Regions from separate parts of the Micrococcus sp. H39-S4 genome, predicted to be linked through region 2. Evidence: riboswitches for the same ligand, from Rfam matches in the RefSeq annotation. Region 2 holds a riboswitch; the other holds the start of a gene.
What was found. A riboswitch is a leader RNA that binds a small molecule or an ion and turns the genes downstream of it on or off. The one in region 2 is predicted to bind S-adenosylmethionine.
Positions count from the first base shown of each region.

Region 1: it holds a riboswitch for S-adenosylmethionine, as region 2 does, so the genes downstream of both, O3T09_RS06160 (bifunctional o-acetylhomoserine/o-acetylserine sulfhydrylase) here and O3T09_RS03095 (flavin reductase family protein) in region 2, are expected to answer to the same signal.

Region 1 is NZ_JAPVLT010000004.1:232,947-239,962, forward strand. Features, by position in the region: gene gatB (Asp-tRNA(Asn)/Glu-tRNA(Gln) amidotransferase subunit GatB) at 1-1,489, shown strand, start outside; gene O3T09_RS06145 (phosphotransferase) at 1,505-2,581, opposite strand; gene O3T09_RS06150 (CPBP family intramembrane glutamic endopeptidase) at 2,722-3,618, shown strand; gene O3T09_RS06155 (VOC family protein) at 3,637-4,272, opposite strand; SAM riboswitch class IV at 4,450-4,565, shown strand; gene O3T09_RS06160 (bifunctional o-acetylhomoserine/o-acetylserine sulfhydrylase) at 4,696-6,063, shown strand; gene metX (homoserine O-acetyltransferase MetX) at 6,060-7,016, shown strand, end outside.
Region 2 is NZ_JAPVLT010000002.1:226,989-234,004, reverse strand. Features, by position in the region: gene O3T09_RS03110 (FMN-binding glutamate synthase family protein) at 1-1,496, shown strand, start outside; gene O3T09_RS03105 (MFS transporter) at 1,616-2,836, shown strand; gene O3T09_RS03100 (cold-shock protein) at 3,047-3,250, opposite strand; gene O3T09_RS03095 (flavin reductase family protein) at 3,489-4,013, opposite strand; SAM riboswitch class IV at 4,087-4,206, opposite strand; gene O3T09_RS03090 (hypothetical protein) at 4,395-5,015, shown strand; gene O3T09_RS03085 (RNA-binding S4 domain-containing protein) at 5,063-5,431, opposite strand; gene hisD (histidinol dehydrogenase) at 5,442-6,758, opposite strand; gene O3T09_RS03075 (hypothetical protein) at 6,893-7,016, shown strand, end outside.

The DNA.
Region 1 (7,016 bases), on a different contig from region 2:
GACCATGGACTTCGCGGAGGCGATGGAGCGCTTCGACCCCGTGCTGGGCTTCGAGGTGCACGTGGAGCTGAACACCGCCACGAAGATCTTCTCCTCGGCGCCCAACACGTTCGGCGACGAGCCGAACACCAACGTGACCCCGCTCGACCTCGGCCTGCCCGGCACCCTGCCGGTGCTCAACCGCAAGGTCGTGGAGTACGCGATCCGCCTGGGCGTGGCCCTGGACGCGCAGGTCGCCGAGACCTGCCGGTTCGCGCGGAAGAACTACTTCTACCCGGACACGCCGAAGAACTTCCAGACCTCCCAGTACGACGAGCCGATCGTCTTCGACGGCCACCTGGACGTCGAGCTGGAGGACGGCGAGGTCTTCCGCGTGGAGATCGAGCGCGCGCACCTCGAGGACGACGCCGGCAAGCTCACCCACGTGGGCGGCTCCGGACGGATCCAGGGCGCCTCCGCGTCTCTCGTCGACTACAACCGTGCGGGCGTGCCGCTCATCGAGATCGTCACCAAGCCGATCGTCGGCGCCGGCGCGCGGGCCCCCGAGCTGGCCCGCGCCTACGTCACCGCGATCCGGGACATCGTGCAGGCCATCGACATCTCCGACGCGCGGATGGAGCGCGGCAACGTCCGCTGCGACGCGAACGTCTCGCTGATGCCCAAGGGCGCCACCGAGTTCGGCACCCGCACCGAGACGAAGAACGTGAACTCCACGCGCGCCGTGCAGCACGCGGTCACCCACGAGATCCAGCGCCAGGCCGCGGTGCTCGCCGCGGGCGGCACCGTGACGCAGGAGACCCGCCACTGGCACGAGGACACCCGCAGCACCACCTCGGGCCGCCCGAAGTCGGACGCGGACGACTATCGGTACTTCCCCGAGCCGGACCTCGTGCCCGTGCACGTGGACGCCGCGTGGGTCGAGCGCGTGCGCGCGGCCATGCCCGAGCTGCCGGCCGTGCGGAACAAGCGGCTCAAGGCCGAGTGGGGCTTCTCGGACGAGGAGTTCCGCGACGTCGTCAACGCCGGCGTCCTGGACGAGATCGTCGCGACCGTGGAGGCCGGCGCCTCCGCGGCGGCCGCCCGCAAGTGGTGGATGGGCGAGATCGCCCGCCTGGCGAACGTCCGTGAGGTCGCCGTCGCCGAGCTGGGGATCACCCCGGCGCACGTGGTGGAGGTCGAGGAGCTGATCGCCGCGAAGACGATCAACGACAAGATCGCCAAGCAGGTGCTCGGTCTGGTGGCCGACGGCGAGGGCGCCCCGAAGGAGGTCGTCTCGGCGAAGGGCCTGGCCGTGGTGTCCGACGACGGCGCGCTCACCGAGGCCGTCGACGCCGCGATCGCCGCCAACCCGGACGTGGCCGAGAAGATCAAGGGCGGCAAGATGGCCGCCGTCGGCGCCCTGATCGGCCCGGTCATGAAGGCCACCCGCGGGCAGGCCGACGCCGGCCGCGTCCGCGAGATCGTCCTGGAGCGCCTGGGCGTGTCCTGACGACCGCGCGGGCCCTCAGCCGTCCAGGGCGGTGAGGGCCCGCGCCACGCGGGGCAGGGTCTTGCGCAGCAGGCGCCGCCAGGACCCCGCGGCCAGCCCGCCGACGATCGCGTCCCGGGCCGCCGCGTCGTCGAGCGTCTCCAGGGCCATCGCCCCGAGCCACACGCGGGCCCGGCGCGCCTCGGCCGCGTCCCGGGCCAGGTCGGGCACCTTCTCCTCGCCGTGCCAGAGCGCCAGGTAGGCCACGTTGAGGGCGGGGTCCCACGCGCACGCGAAGTCCCAGTCCAGCACCCCGGCCAGCGCCCAGCGCAGCGGGGCGCGCGGGTCCTCGTCCTCGGGCACGGCGCGCCAGCGCATGTTGTGCCCGGCCAGGTCGCCGTGCACGAGCGACGGCGGCACGGGCGGCGCGGCGGTCCACGTCGTCACCGCGTCCGCGAGGGCAGCCACCGCGTCCGGCCACGCCTCGGCGCCCAGCCGCGCGTCGACGTCGTGCCCCTCCCACGCGCCCAGGCGCGCGGCGACCGCCCCCGGCAGCGCCGCGACGTGCCGGGCGCGCTCCGGCGTCCACGGGCCGCGGAACGCGAACGGGCGGCCGAGGTGCGGGGCGATCCGCGGGTCGGTGACGTCCACGGCGGCGAGGTCGTCGAGGACGCCGCGCAGCACGGCCGGATCGCCCTCGTGCGGCGGGTGCGGCCCGCCCGGGAGGAAGCGCTGCAGCACCGCGGCGCCCGGGCCCGCGGGGACGGGGTCCGAGAGGGCGACCGGGACGGCCCACGGCACGTCGCGCTCGGCCAGGGCCGAGGCGAGCCCGTCGAGGAGGGCCAGGCGCCGGGGCAGGTGCGCCGCGGGGTCCCGCTCGGGCGCCCACCGCGCGGCGGGGGCGGCGCCGACCTCGTGGGCCCGCGTCATCCGGAGGACGCCGACGTCCTCGAGCACCAGCACGCGGTGGAACTGCCCGCCCTCCTCCACGGACGCCGCGGCCCAGTCGGCTGTGCGGAGCCGGCGGGCGAGGGCGGGGTCGAGGCCGGGGCGGAGGTGCTGCAGGGCGCGGTGGACCAGCTCGAGCTCGCTGGGGGCAGGCGGGGAGACCACACGACCACGCTAACCCTCCCTCCGCCCTCCCGGACTTTCGAACGTGACATCGGGGGAATGGGGACTTTCGAACGGGAGACAGGCCCTCCCTCACGTTCGAAAGCGCCCGGGGGGAGAGGGGCGGGCGGATACTGGGGGGCATGCCCGCCACCCCGCGCACGTCCCGCTCCCAGGCCGGCCCGGCCGTCCGACCCGCCCCCGCGCTGCCCGCCCCCTCGGCGCGCACGGTGCGGTGGGAGATCGCGATCGTCCTCGGCCTCTCTCTGGGGAAGTCGGCGGTCTACGCGATCGTCCAGCTCATCGACAAGGCCACCCAGGCCCCGCTCGGCGAGCAGACCACCGTCCTCAACCCGGCCCTGGCCGACCGCTGGGTGTTCGACCTGACCTATCAGCTGCTCGGCATCGGGTTCGCGCTGGTGCCGGTGGCCCTCGTGCTGCACCTGATGCACCTGCGCGGCCGGAACCCGTTCCGGGTGCTCGGCCTCGACCTGCGCCGCCCCGGCCGCGACCTGGCCTGGGGCCTGGGCCTGTTCGCGGCCATCGGGCTGGGCACGCTCGGCGTCTACGCCGCCGGCCGGGCCCTGGGGATCACGACGGCGATCGTCGGCTCGGCGCTCGGGGAGAGCTGGTATCAGGTGCCGGTCCTGCTGCTCTCCGCGCTGCGGCACGGACTGCTGGAGGAGGTCATCGTGGGCGCCTGGCTCGTCGACCGGCTCGGGTATCTGCAGCGGCTGCGCGCCGCGGGCCTGGCGCGCGATCCGGCGCCGGCCGTGCCGTCGTCGTGGGTGAGCGCCGAGGGGCTGTACCTGCCGACCCGCGCGGCCGTGGTGGTGCTCGCCCTCGCGCTGCTGCGCGGGGCGTACCACCTGTACCAGGGGATCGGGCCGGGCGTGGGCAACGCCCTGTTGGGCGTGGTGTTCGCGCTCGTGTTCCTGCGGGTGCGCCGGGTGATGCCCCTGGTCATCGCGCACGCGCTGCTGGACGCCGTCGGGTTCGTCGGCTACCCGCTGCTGGCGCGGGCGGGGCTGCTCGGCTGAGCGGCCCCGCCCCCGCGCTCAGAGCGTGACCTCGCCCTTCGGGGTGCGGAAGGTGACCGAGACGATGCCCGGGGTGCCGGAGGGCGCGACGTACTCGATGTTCACGTCCTGGACCTGGCCGTCCTCGTCGTCGCCGAGCCACTCGGCGAGGCGCTCGGGGGAGCCGGCGATGTTCAGGCGCTCGATGGTGGCCTGCGGCTCGGCCGCCTGCGAGGGGTGCATGTCCTCCTGGCCGTCGGCCCAGCGCAGGATGAACGGCAGCTGCGGGTCCGCGAGGGTTCCCTTGATGCCGATCTGGCGCCAGGACAGCTCGCGGCCGTCCGGGAAGCGACGGTTGCCGGGGACGGCCTCGCGGCCGAGGCGGCGCTCGAACCGGCCGATGTCCGGGGTGGCCACCGCCCAGCTCATCCAGCCGCCGCCCTGCTCGGTGCGGGCGCGCACGAGCTGGCCGAACGGCGCGCTGAGGGAGGCCGGGTGGTCCAGGGCCTCGACGACCTCCAGATACTGCCTTTCCGTCATGGGGAAGAGCGCGTTCTGGGTGCCGAAACGTGGGTGGACACCGCCCTTGATCCGCTCGATGCCCAGCGTCTCGGCGATGCGGGCGACCGTGGCGTCCAGGCCCTCGGGGCCGGCGGCGTAGGACACGTGGTCCATGCGACAGGTGTGCACTGCGCTGTTCCTCTCCGTTCCCGGGCTGCCCCGGGGGTTGACCTGGTGCGAGTCCAGGGGCGTCGAGCCCTTGACGGGTCGGGCGCCCCGTGCGGAGAGCGTATCCACGTGTGACACGCGTGACGAAATCGTGGCGGGGCGGCGGGCTACACTCGGAGGCACGGTCACGAGAGTCAGCAACAGGCCCCGGCATGCTGACCGGCAACCCTCCTTCCGCGGTGGGGTGCCCCGGGTGACGACCAGGCCGGCCCCACAACGGACGCCGGCAAGCGCGGGCCGATCCCACGGCCCCTCTCGACGGCGCCGGGTCATCTCCGGCACCTCGACGACGCCGGTCCGCGGATCGGCACGTCGGCCGGCGGGCGGGGCGGCCGGGTCCGGCCCCTGAACCCTTCAGGAGGGTCCGCCATGACCGACCAGCCCACCCCGACCCCCGACGCCTGGGGCTTCTCCACCGCGCAGGTCCACGCGGGCGTCGCCGTCGGCCAGCACGCCTTCGGTGCGACCGCCCTGCCGATCTTCCAGACCACCTCGTACGACTTCCCGTCCGCCCAGGTGGCCGCGGACCGGTTCGCGCTCAAGGACCTCGACCCGCTCTACACCCGCATCGGCAACCCGACGCAGGGCCCGGTGGAGGAGAAGATCGCCGCGCTCGAGGGCGGTGTGGGCGCGCTGCTGCTGGCCTCCGGTCAGGCGGCGACGACGTTCGCGATCCTCAACCTCGCCGGCGCCGGCGACCACGTGGTCGCCTCGGCCAGCCTCTACGGCGGCACGCAGAACCTGTTCAAGCACACCCTCGCCAAGGTCGGCGTCGAGACGACGTTCGTGACCGACCCGGACGACCTCGAGTCCTGGCGCGCCGCCGTGAAGCCGAACACCAAGGCGTTCTTCGGCGAGACCCTCGGCAACCCGCGCGGGGACGTCCTGGACGTGCGCGCCGTCGCCGACGCCGCCCACGAGGCCGGCGTGCCGCTGATCGTGGACAACACGCTGGCCACCCCGTACCTGCTGCGACCGATCGAGCACGGCGCGGACGTCGTCACCCACTCCGCCACGAAGTACCTCGGCGGGCACGCCGCGGCCATCGCGGGCGTGATCGTCGACGCCGGCACGTTCGACTACGCGCAGCACGCCGAGCGGTTCCCCGGCTTCAACGAGCCGGACGAGTCCTACCACGGCCTCGTGTACGCGCGGGACCTCGGGGTGGGCTCGCCGCTCGGCGCCAACCTGGCCTTCATCCTCAAGGCGCGCGTGCAGCTGCTGCGCGACTACGGCTCGGCCATCTCCCCGTTCAACGCCTTCCTGGTGAACCTCGGCCTGGAGACCCTGTCCCTGCGCATGGAGCGGCAGGTGGCCAACGCGGCCGCGGTGGCGCGCTGGCTGGAGGGCCGCGACGACGTCGAGCACGTGGTCTACGCCGGCCTGGAGTCCAGCCCGTGGCACGAGCGGGCCCAGCGCTACCTGCCGAAGGGCGCGGGCGCGTTCGTCTCCTTCGAGATCGCGGGCGGCCGCGAGGCCGGGGCCGCGTTCGTGGACGGGCTCACCCTGCACCACCACGTGGCCAACATCGGTGACGTCCGCTCGCTCGTGGTGCACCCGGCCTCGACCACCCACTCCCAGCTCACCGACGACGAGCAGCGCGCCGCCGGCGTCACCCCCGGTCTGGTGCGGCTCTCACTCGGAGTGGAGGACGTCGAGGACATCCTCGCCGACCTCGAGCGCGGCTTCGCGGCCGCCGCCCGCCGCGGCGACGACGACGCGGGGGAGCGGGCATGACCGCCGTCGCCACGCGTCCGTCGCGCACCGCGCTGCCCCGCGGCGGCCGCCACCGCCTGCGGGTCGGCGAGCTGCGCACCGAGACCGGCGGGCTGCTGCCCGACGTCGAGCTGGCCTACGAGACCTGGGGCACCCTCGCCGCCGACGGCTCCAACGCCGTGCTCGTGCTGCACGCCCTCACCGGCGACGCGCACGTGGCCGCGCACGAGGAGGACCCGACGCCGGGCTGGTGGGACGCCCTCGTCGGCCCGGGCCGCGCCGTGGACACGGACCGGTGGTTCGTGGTCGCCCCCGCCATGATCGGCGGCTGCCACGGCTCCACCGGGCCCTCGACGCCCGCCCCCGACGGGCGGCCCTGGGGCTCCCGGTTCCCGTTCCTCACGCTGCGGGACGCGGTCGAGGCCGAGCGGCGCCTGGCCGACCACCTCGGGATCGGCGCCTGGCGCGCCGTGATCGGCGGATCGATGGGCGGGGCCCGCGCCCTCGAGTGGGCCGCGACCCACCCCGCGCGCGTCGCCGGGGTGGGTGTGCTGGCCGCCACCGCGGCCTCCTCCGCCGACCAGATCGCGTGGGGGCAGGCCCAGACCGCGGCCATCCGCCTCGACCCGGACTTCCAGGGCGGCGACTACTACCCCGGCCCCGGCCCCGTGGCCGGCCTGGGCATCGCCCGGCGCATCGCCCACACCACCTACCGCACGGCGGGAGAGCTCGGCCAGCGGTTCGGCCGGGAACCGCAGGGCGTCGAGGACCCGTTCGGCGCCGTCGTCGGGGTGCCGGGCGGGCGCGGGCGCTACGCCGTGGAGTCCTACCTGGACCACCAGGCGGCCAAGCTCACCGACCGGTTCGACGCGAACTCCTACCTCGTGGTCACCGAGGCCCTCATGGGCCACGACGTCGGGCGCGGGCGCGGCGGCGTGGCGGCGGCGCTCGCGGACTACCGGGGCCGGGCGTTC
Region 2 (7,016 bases):
CCGCCAACGCCGTGATTGCCATGAACAAGGGCGCCGGCCTGGGCGGGTTCATCCACGAGACCGGCGAGGGCGGCCTCACCAAGTACCACCGCGGCAACGGCGCGGACCTGTTCTGGGAGATCGGCTCCGGCTACTTCGGCTGCCGCAACGAGGACGGCACCTTCAGCCCGGAGAAGTTCGCCGAGAAGGCGCTGCTGCCCGAGGTCAAGGGCATCACCATCAAGATCTCCCAGGGCGCGAAGCCCGGCCTGGGCGGCATGCTGCCCAAGGAGAAGATCTCCCCCGAGATCGCCGAGGCCCGTGAGATCCCGATGGACAAGGACTGCCTGTCCCCGGCGTCCCACTCCGCGTTCCGCACCCCGCGCGAGATGGTCAGGTTCATCGAGCAGCTCCGTGAGCTCTCGGACGGCAAGCCGATCGGCATCAAGTTCTGCGTGGGCTCCCGCGTGGACGTGCTGGCCATGACCAAGGCCATCTGGGAGGAGCGGATCGCCCCCGACTTCATCATCGTGGACGGCTCCGAGGGCGGCACCGGCGCCGCCCCGCTCGAGTACTCGGACCGCGTGGGCACCCCGCTGACCGAGGGCCTCATGCTCGTGCACAACGCGCTCGTGGGCACCGGCCTGCGCCACATGATCAAGCTCGGCGCGGCCGGCAAGGTCGCCACCGGTTCGGACATCGTCAAGCGTCTGATCCAGGGCGCGGACTTCACCATGTCCGCCCGCGCGATGATGATGGCCACCGGGTGCATCCAGGCGCAGAAGTGCCACACGAACGAGTGCCCCGTGGGGGTGGCCACGCAGGACCCGCGTCTGATGCGCGCCATCGACGTGGAGGACAAGGGCAACCGCGTCTTCAACTACCACCGCCTGACCGTGCGCGAGGCCGTGCAGATCATGGCGTCCATGGGTCTGACGCATCCGTCCCAGCTGAACACCCGCATGCTGCGCCGCCGCGTGGACCACCTGAGCACCCGCTCGTACGCGTCCATCTACCATTGGCTGCGCACGGACGAGCTGCTCAACGACCCGCCCGCCGGCTGGGCCATGGACTGGGAGGAGGCGGACGCGGACCACTTCGGCGAGCACGCCCGCGTGGACTACCTCACCGAGCGCGACCCCCAGTGGCGCTCCGAGCTGCTGATCCCGGGCCGCGAGGCGGCCGGCGCCCCAGTGCAGGGCTCGCCCGTCTCCGGGACGGGCTCCACGCTGGTCGACGCCCGGCGGACCGAGTCCGTGCCGCTGACCACGTCGCCGATGCCGCGCGTCAGCTCGCTGGGTGAGGGTGAGTCGCTGTCCTCGCACGGCGGCCGTCGTCGGGCCCCGCAGGATCCGGCACCCGCCGCCACCGCCGGCGAGACGCCCACCGACGAGAACGAGGGCCTGCCGGCGGAGGCCGGCGAGCGGCCCGAGCGCCAGGACGGCGAGGAGGTCACCCAGCGGGGGACCACCGGCCGCGTCGAGGGCGAGCACCGCGGCGAGGGCCGCGTCGGCTGACCCACCCCCGCAGTCACCCCCGCCCCTTTCGAGGCGGGAAATCCACCTCACACGACGCCCCCGGGCGCCCATGAGATGGATTTCCCGCCTCGTCGCGTGAGGGGTCGTAGCCTGGGGCCGTGACCCCGCCCGCCCCCGCCGCTCGCCGCCCCTCCACGGCCCTGCTGTGGGTGCTGCTGGCGGCCATGGGCGCCGGGCCCCTGTTCAACTACGGCGTCTCCGCCTCCTCCACGGTCGTGATGGAGCGGCTCGACGTCACCTCGGGCCAGCTCGGCACCGTGATGACGGTCGTGTTCGCGGCGGCCGCCGTCACCTCGCTCGGCCTCGGCCGGGCCGCCGACCGCCTGTCCGCCCGCGCACAGCTGAGCATCATCTTCGGCGGCACCGCCGCGGCGCTCGTGCTCGGCGCCGTCGCCCCGTCCCTGCCCGTGCTGTACGCGGCGGCCGCCGTCGCGGGCGTCACGCAGGCCATCTCCAACCCCACCACGAACCGGATCATCCGGACCGTGGTGCCGCCGGAGAGGCGCATCGGGTGGGTCGGGGTGAAGCAGTCCGGCGTGCAGGCGGCCCAGCTGGTCGGCGGCCTGTTCTTCCCGGCCGCGTCCCTCGCCCTCGGCTGGACGGGCGCCGCGCTGGGGGCCGCGGTGCTCATCGGGGCGCTCTGGGTGCTCGCGCTGGTCGCCGCCCCGCCGCTGCCCGGGGCGCCGCCGCCGGCCACCGGCCCCGTCGGCGGACGACGACGGCGGGACACCTCGCCCCTGCCGGCCACGGTCTGGTTCTTCGCGGCGATCGCGTTCCTCACCGGCCTGGGCATGCAGGCCACGAACACGTACCTGCCGCTGTTCGCGGTCGAGACGCTGGGGATGACGCTCGTGGCCGGCGGTGCCGCGGCGGCCGTGTCCGGGGTGGTGGGGGTGCTCTCCCGGATCGGGTGGAGCCGGCGGATGAGCTCCGGAGACCGGCCCACCACCCTGCTGACCGTGATCTGCCTGGGTGCCGTGGCCGGCGTCCTGGTGTTCCTCGCAGCGGACCTGCTGGATCTGCCGGTCCTGCTGTGGGTGGGCGCCGCGGTGCACGGACTGACGGTGCTGGGCGCCAACGTGGTGATCAACGCGGGCCTGTTGAGCGAGGTGCCGGCCGAGCGGCTGGGCCGTGCGACCGGGGCGAACTCGATGGGCATGTACGCCGGCTTCGCCCTGGGCCCGCTGCTGATGGGCCTGCTGCGCGACGTCACGGGCGACTACCGGGCCGGCTTCGCGGTCGTCGCGGCCGGGTATCTGCTGGCCCTGGGCGTGGTGCTGCTGTTGCGTCGCCACGTGGGTCGGCGGGGCGCGGCCTGACGCGCAGGGCCAGGACGAGGCCCACCCCGGAGGACCGCGCCTCAGCGACATCACCGCAGTGCAGCCCTGCGGTGATGTCGCAGCGCCGCGGTCGAACGGGCGTACGGCGGAGTGCGGCGCAGTGCGCGGCGGGGCGTGGACGCCTGACACACGACGACGCCCCCGGTCCGTGTGGACCGGGGGCGTCGGAAGCCGTGCGTCAGGCGAAGATCAGAGCTTCGTCACGTTGGCGGCCTGGAGGCCCTTGGGGCCGTCCTGGGTCTCGAACTCGACGCGGTCGTTCTCCTGGAGCTCCTTGAAGCCGTTGCCCTGGATGGCGGAGAAGTGCACGAACACGTCCGCGGAGTTGTCCTCGGGGGCGATGAAGCCGTAGCCCTTCTCAGCGTTGAACCACTTGACAGTACCGACAGCCATGATGGTGTCCTTTCGATGTGCCCCCGCGGTGCGGTGGCGGTGTTGGACCGCGGCCCGGATGTGGGACGCGGGTGAAGCGGCGAGACTGAACCGCTTGCCCAACACTCATCGACGCCGGCGATGCCGGGCTGACGAGCAGTGAAGATGGCGGGATACAGCTTGATCAACTTCAGGCTCCATCATTGCACGGATCTCGCCGACCGGGAACCAGGGGCCCGATTGTTCACCTGGAGTTCGCTCAGAGCGCGCGCAGGCCGTGGAAGAGGTTGCGGTGCAGGGCGGCCGGGGGAGCGGCGTCCGTGTGATCCGCGAAGGCCGTCACCTCCAGCAGCACCACCGTGTGGTCGCCCGCCGGGACCTCGGCGTGCACCCGCGTCTCGAGCCAGAGCGAGGAGCCCCCGATCAGCAGGGCGTCGTGCGGGCTGCGGTGCACGTCGAGACCGGCGAAGCGGTCGCCCTCGCGGGAGGCCAGCTGGCGGCACAGCGGCGTCTGGTCCGCCGCGAGCAGGGAGACGCCGATCGCCCCGGCCCGGCGCAGGCGCGGCCAGGTGCGGGAGCTGTTCTGCGCGGAGAAGGACACGAGGGCCGGCTCCCAGGAGATGCCCACGCCGAAGGAGGAGGAGACCATCACCTCGGGGACGCCGTCGGCGAGGCCTGCCAGCGCGACGACCCCGGTGGGGAAGGCCGAGAGGCCGGAGCGGAGGTTGCCGAGGGACAGGTCGGTGTCCCACGTGGCGGTGTGGGGTTCGTGGGTCAGGGTCATGGCGCGCGTCCTCTTCCGATGACTGGCGCGGCTCCGCAGACGGCGGGAACGCGGATCGCCCGGATCCGCGGAGGCGCGGTACTTGCCCGTCGGGGTGTCCGAGGGGCCGAATCATCACCTGGAGCACCCCACTACTGCGTGAGAGGGTTGCCGTCCCGCCGGCCAGGGCCGTGAATGACGGGAACTCGTGATTCTGAGCCAAGCCTACGGAGGGGTCCGTGGGACGGTCAAAGCGCGGCGGTCGCGCGGCGTCATGAGAGTTCCCCAAAGTGAAGCTTGACACACCGCGCATCCCCAGCCAGGATCATCTCACTCGAGAGGGAGGAGCTCGAGACCGCAGCCCGCGGCCCCCGCAGACGGTTCTCTGGGAGGGATCAGATCATGCGGATGGACATCGAGAAGAAGCCTGCGGCATTGCCGGCCGCCGTGGTCGTCGCGGCTCTCCTCGGTACCGCCATCTCGGGATGCTCCGCTTCCCCGGGCAGCGTCTCCTCCACCGCGAAGGCCTCCACCGCTGCGGCGTCCTCCGTCACCGCGACGTCAGCAGCCCCCTCGGCAACCCGGTCGACCTCCGCCACCGGTTCGTCCGCGTCGTCACCGGCCGGCGAAGAAGCACTCCCCGCCGCGCTGTTCGAGGAGGACGGGATGACGTTGGTCGAGTACACGCGCCGACATCCGGATGCGGGCCATCTCGACCCGGAGAAGGAGTCCGTCCTGGAGGAGGCGGTCGGGTCGGGCACGCAGCAGATCACCGTGGACGCCCAACAGGGTGCGGTCCTTCGGGTCATCGTGCTGTGTCCTTCGGATGCCACCGGTGAGACGGAGATCCGGACCTCACGGGGCGGCGGGGGAACGAAGACCTGGATGGCCGGGTCGGAGGCGCTGTGCGGCGGCTGGTCGGCGGCGACTCCCCCCGTGGATGAGGCGGGGCCGATGACGTTCACCGTCACGGTGGACAACGACAAGCCGTTCCGGATGGTGCTGACCGCACCCTCCGCATGAGGCCACCATCACGACGGCGGATGACGGCGCGGGGAGGACTGAGTCGCTCAGCGTCGGTCGCGGCCGCGCAGCGCGTCCAGCTGCCGGCGGTCACGCTTGGTGGGCCGGCCCGCGCCGCGCTCGCGGTACGGCACCGCGAGCAGCTCACGCGGCACGGGCGGCGGGGAGTGGTCCACATACTGCTGCCGGGCCACGGGGGCACCCACCCGCTTGGCGATCAGCCCCGTGACCTCGAGGATCCGCTCGCGTCCGTCCTGGCGCACCCGCACCCGGTTCCCGACGACGACGGGCGTCGCCGCCTTCACGGGCTCGCCGTCGATGCGCACGTGGCCTGCGCGCACGGCCGCCGTGGCCGCCGACCGGGTCTTGTACAGCCGCACGGCCCACAGCCACGCGTCGATGCGGACGCCGCTCACGCCCGCCCCCTCACGCGAAGCGGGCGCGGATCGCGGCGCCGTGCGCGGGCAGGCGCTCGTCCTCGGCCAGCACGCCGATCCCGTCCGCGACCTCCTTGAGCCCGGTCTCCGTGTAGCGGATGCGCTGCTGCAGGCGCAGGAACGTCACCGTGTTCAGACCGGAGGAGTGCCGGGCCGTCCCCGAGGTGGGGAGCACATGGTTGGACCCGGCCGAGTAGTCGCCCAGCGGCACGGGGGCGTGCGGGCCCACGAACACGGCGCCGGCGTTGCGGATGCGCCCCACGAGGGCCTCGGGGTCGCGCGTCTGGATCTCGAGGTGCTCGGTGGCGTAGCGGTCGGAGACCTCCACGGCCTGGTCCATGTCCCGCACCAGCAGCACGCCGGACTGGGGGCCGGTGAGGGCCTCGCGGATCTGATCCTCGTGGAACGCCCCGGGCACCTGCGCCTCGATCGCCGCCTGCACGTCCCGGAGCAGGTCCTCGGAATCGGTGATGAGCACGGAGGCGGCCAGCGGGTCGTGCTCGGACTGGCTGATCAGGTCCGCGGCCACCCAGTCGGCGCGGGCGGTGCCGTCCGCGATCACGGCGATCTCGCTCGGCCCGGCCTCGGCGTCCACGCCGATCACGCCCTGGAGCGCGCGCTTGGCGGCGGCCACGTACACGTTGCCGGGCCCCGTCACCAGGTCGACGGGCGCGCAGAGCCACCCGCCGTCGTCGTCCTGGACGCCGTGCGCCAGCATGGCCACGGCCTGGGCGCCGCCGGCCGCGTAGACCTCGTCCACGCCCAGCAGCGCGCACGCGGCGAGCACGGTGGGGTGGGGCAGGCCGCCGTGGTCCCGCTGCGGGGGTGAGGTCACCGCGAGGCTCCCCACGCCGGCGGCCTGCGCGGGCACCACGTTCATCACCACCGAGGAGGGGTACACGGCGCGGCCGCCGGGCACGTACAGGCCCACGCGGCCCACGGGGATCCAGTGGTTCTCCACGACGGCGCCCTCGCCGAGCTCGACCGTGGAGTCCTGGGGGTGCTGGGCGTCGTGCACGAGCCGGGCCCGGTGGATCGACTCCTCCAGGGCGGCGCGCACCCGCGGGTCGAGCCCGGCCAGGGCGGCCTCGAGCGCCTCGGCGGGCACGCGCAGGGCGGGCGGACGGACGCCGTCGAACCGCTCGGCCAGCTCCAGCAGGGTCTGCTCGCCGCCGTGGCGGACCTGCTCGATGATCGGGGCGACCACCGGCACCACGGAGGACACGTCCACGTTCGCCCGCGGGATGATGCGGGACAGGTCCGCGGTGGCGGTGTCGAGTGGGCGCAGGTCGGTGACGGAGAGCACGGATTCCTCCAGAGGGGCGGTGGCGGGCCGGCGGGACGGGGCACGACGACGGCCGGGCCCGGACCGCGCGGACGGTCAGGCTCCATTGTGCTCTTCTCCGGGGTGCGTCCGGGGGCGGGTGTCAGACTGTCGTCATGGTCTTCCCCGTCCTGCCCGCCCTCGCGACCCCGCCCCTGCTGACCGCCCTGGACCGCCTCCTGGCGGGCGAGACCGTGCCGACCGGGGTGGAGGGGGACATCCAGGACGGGGCGGCCGCCA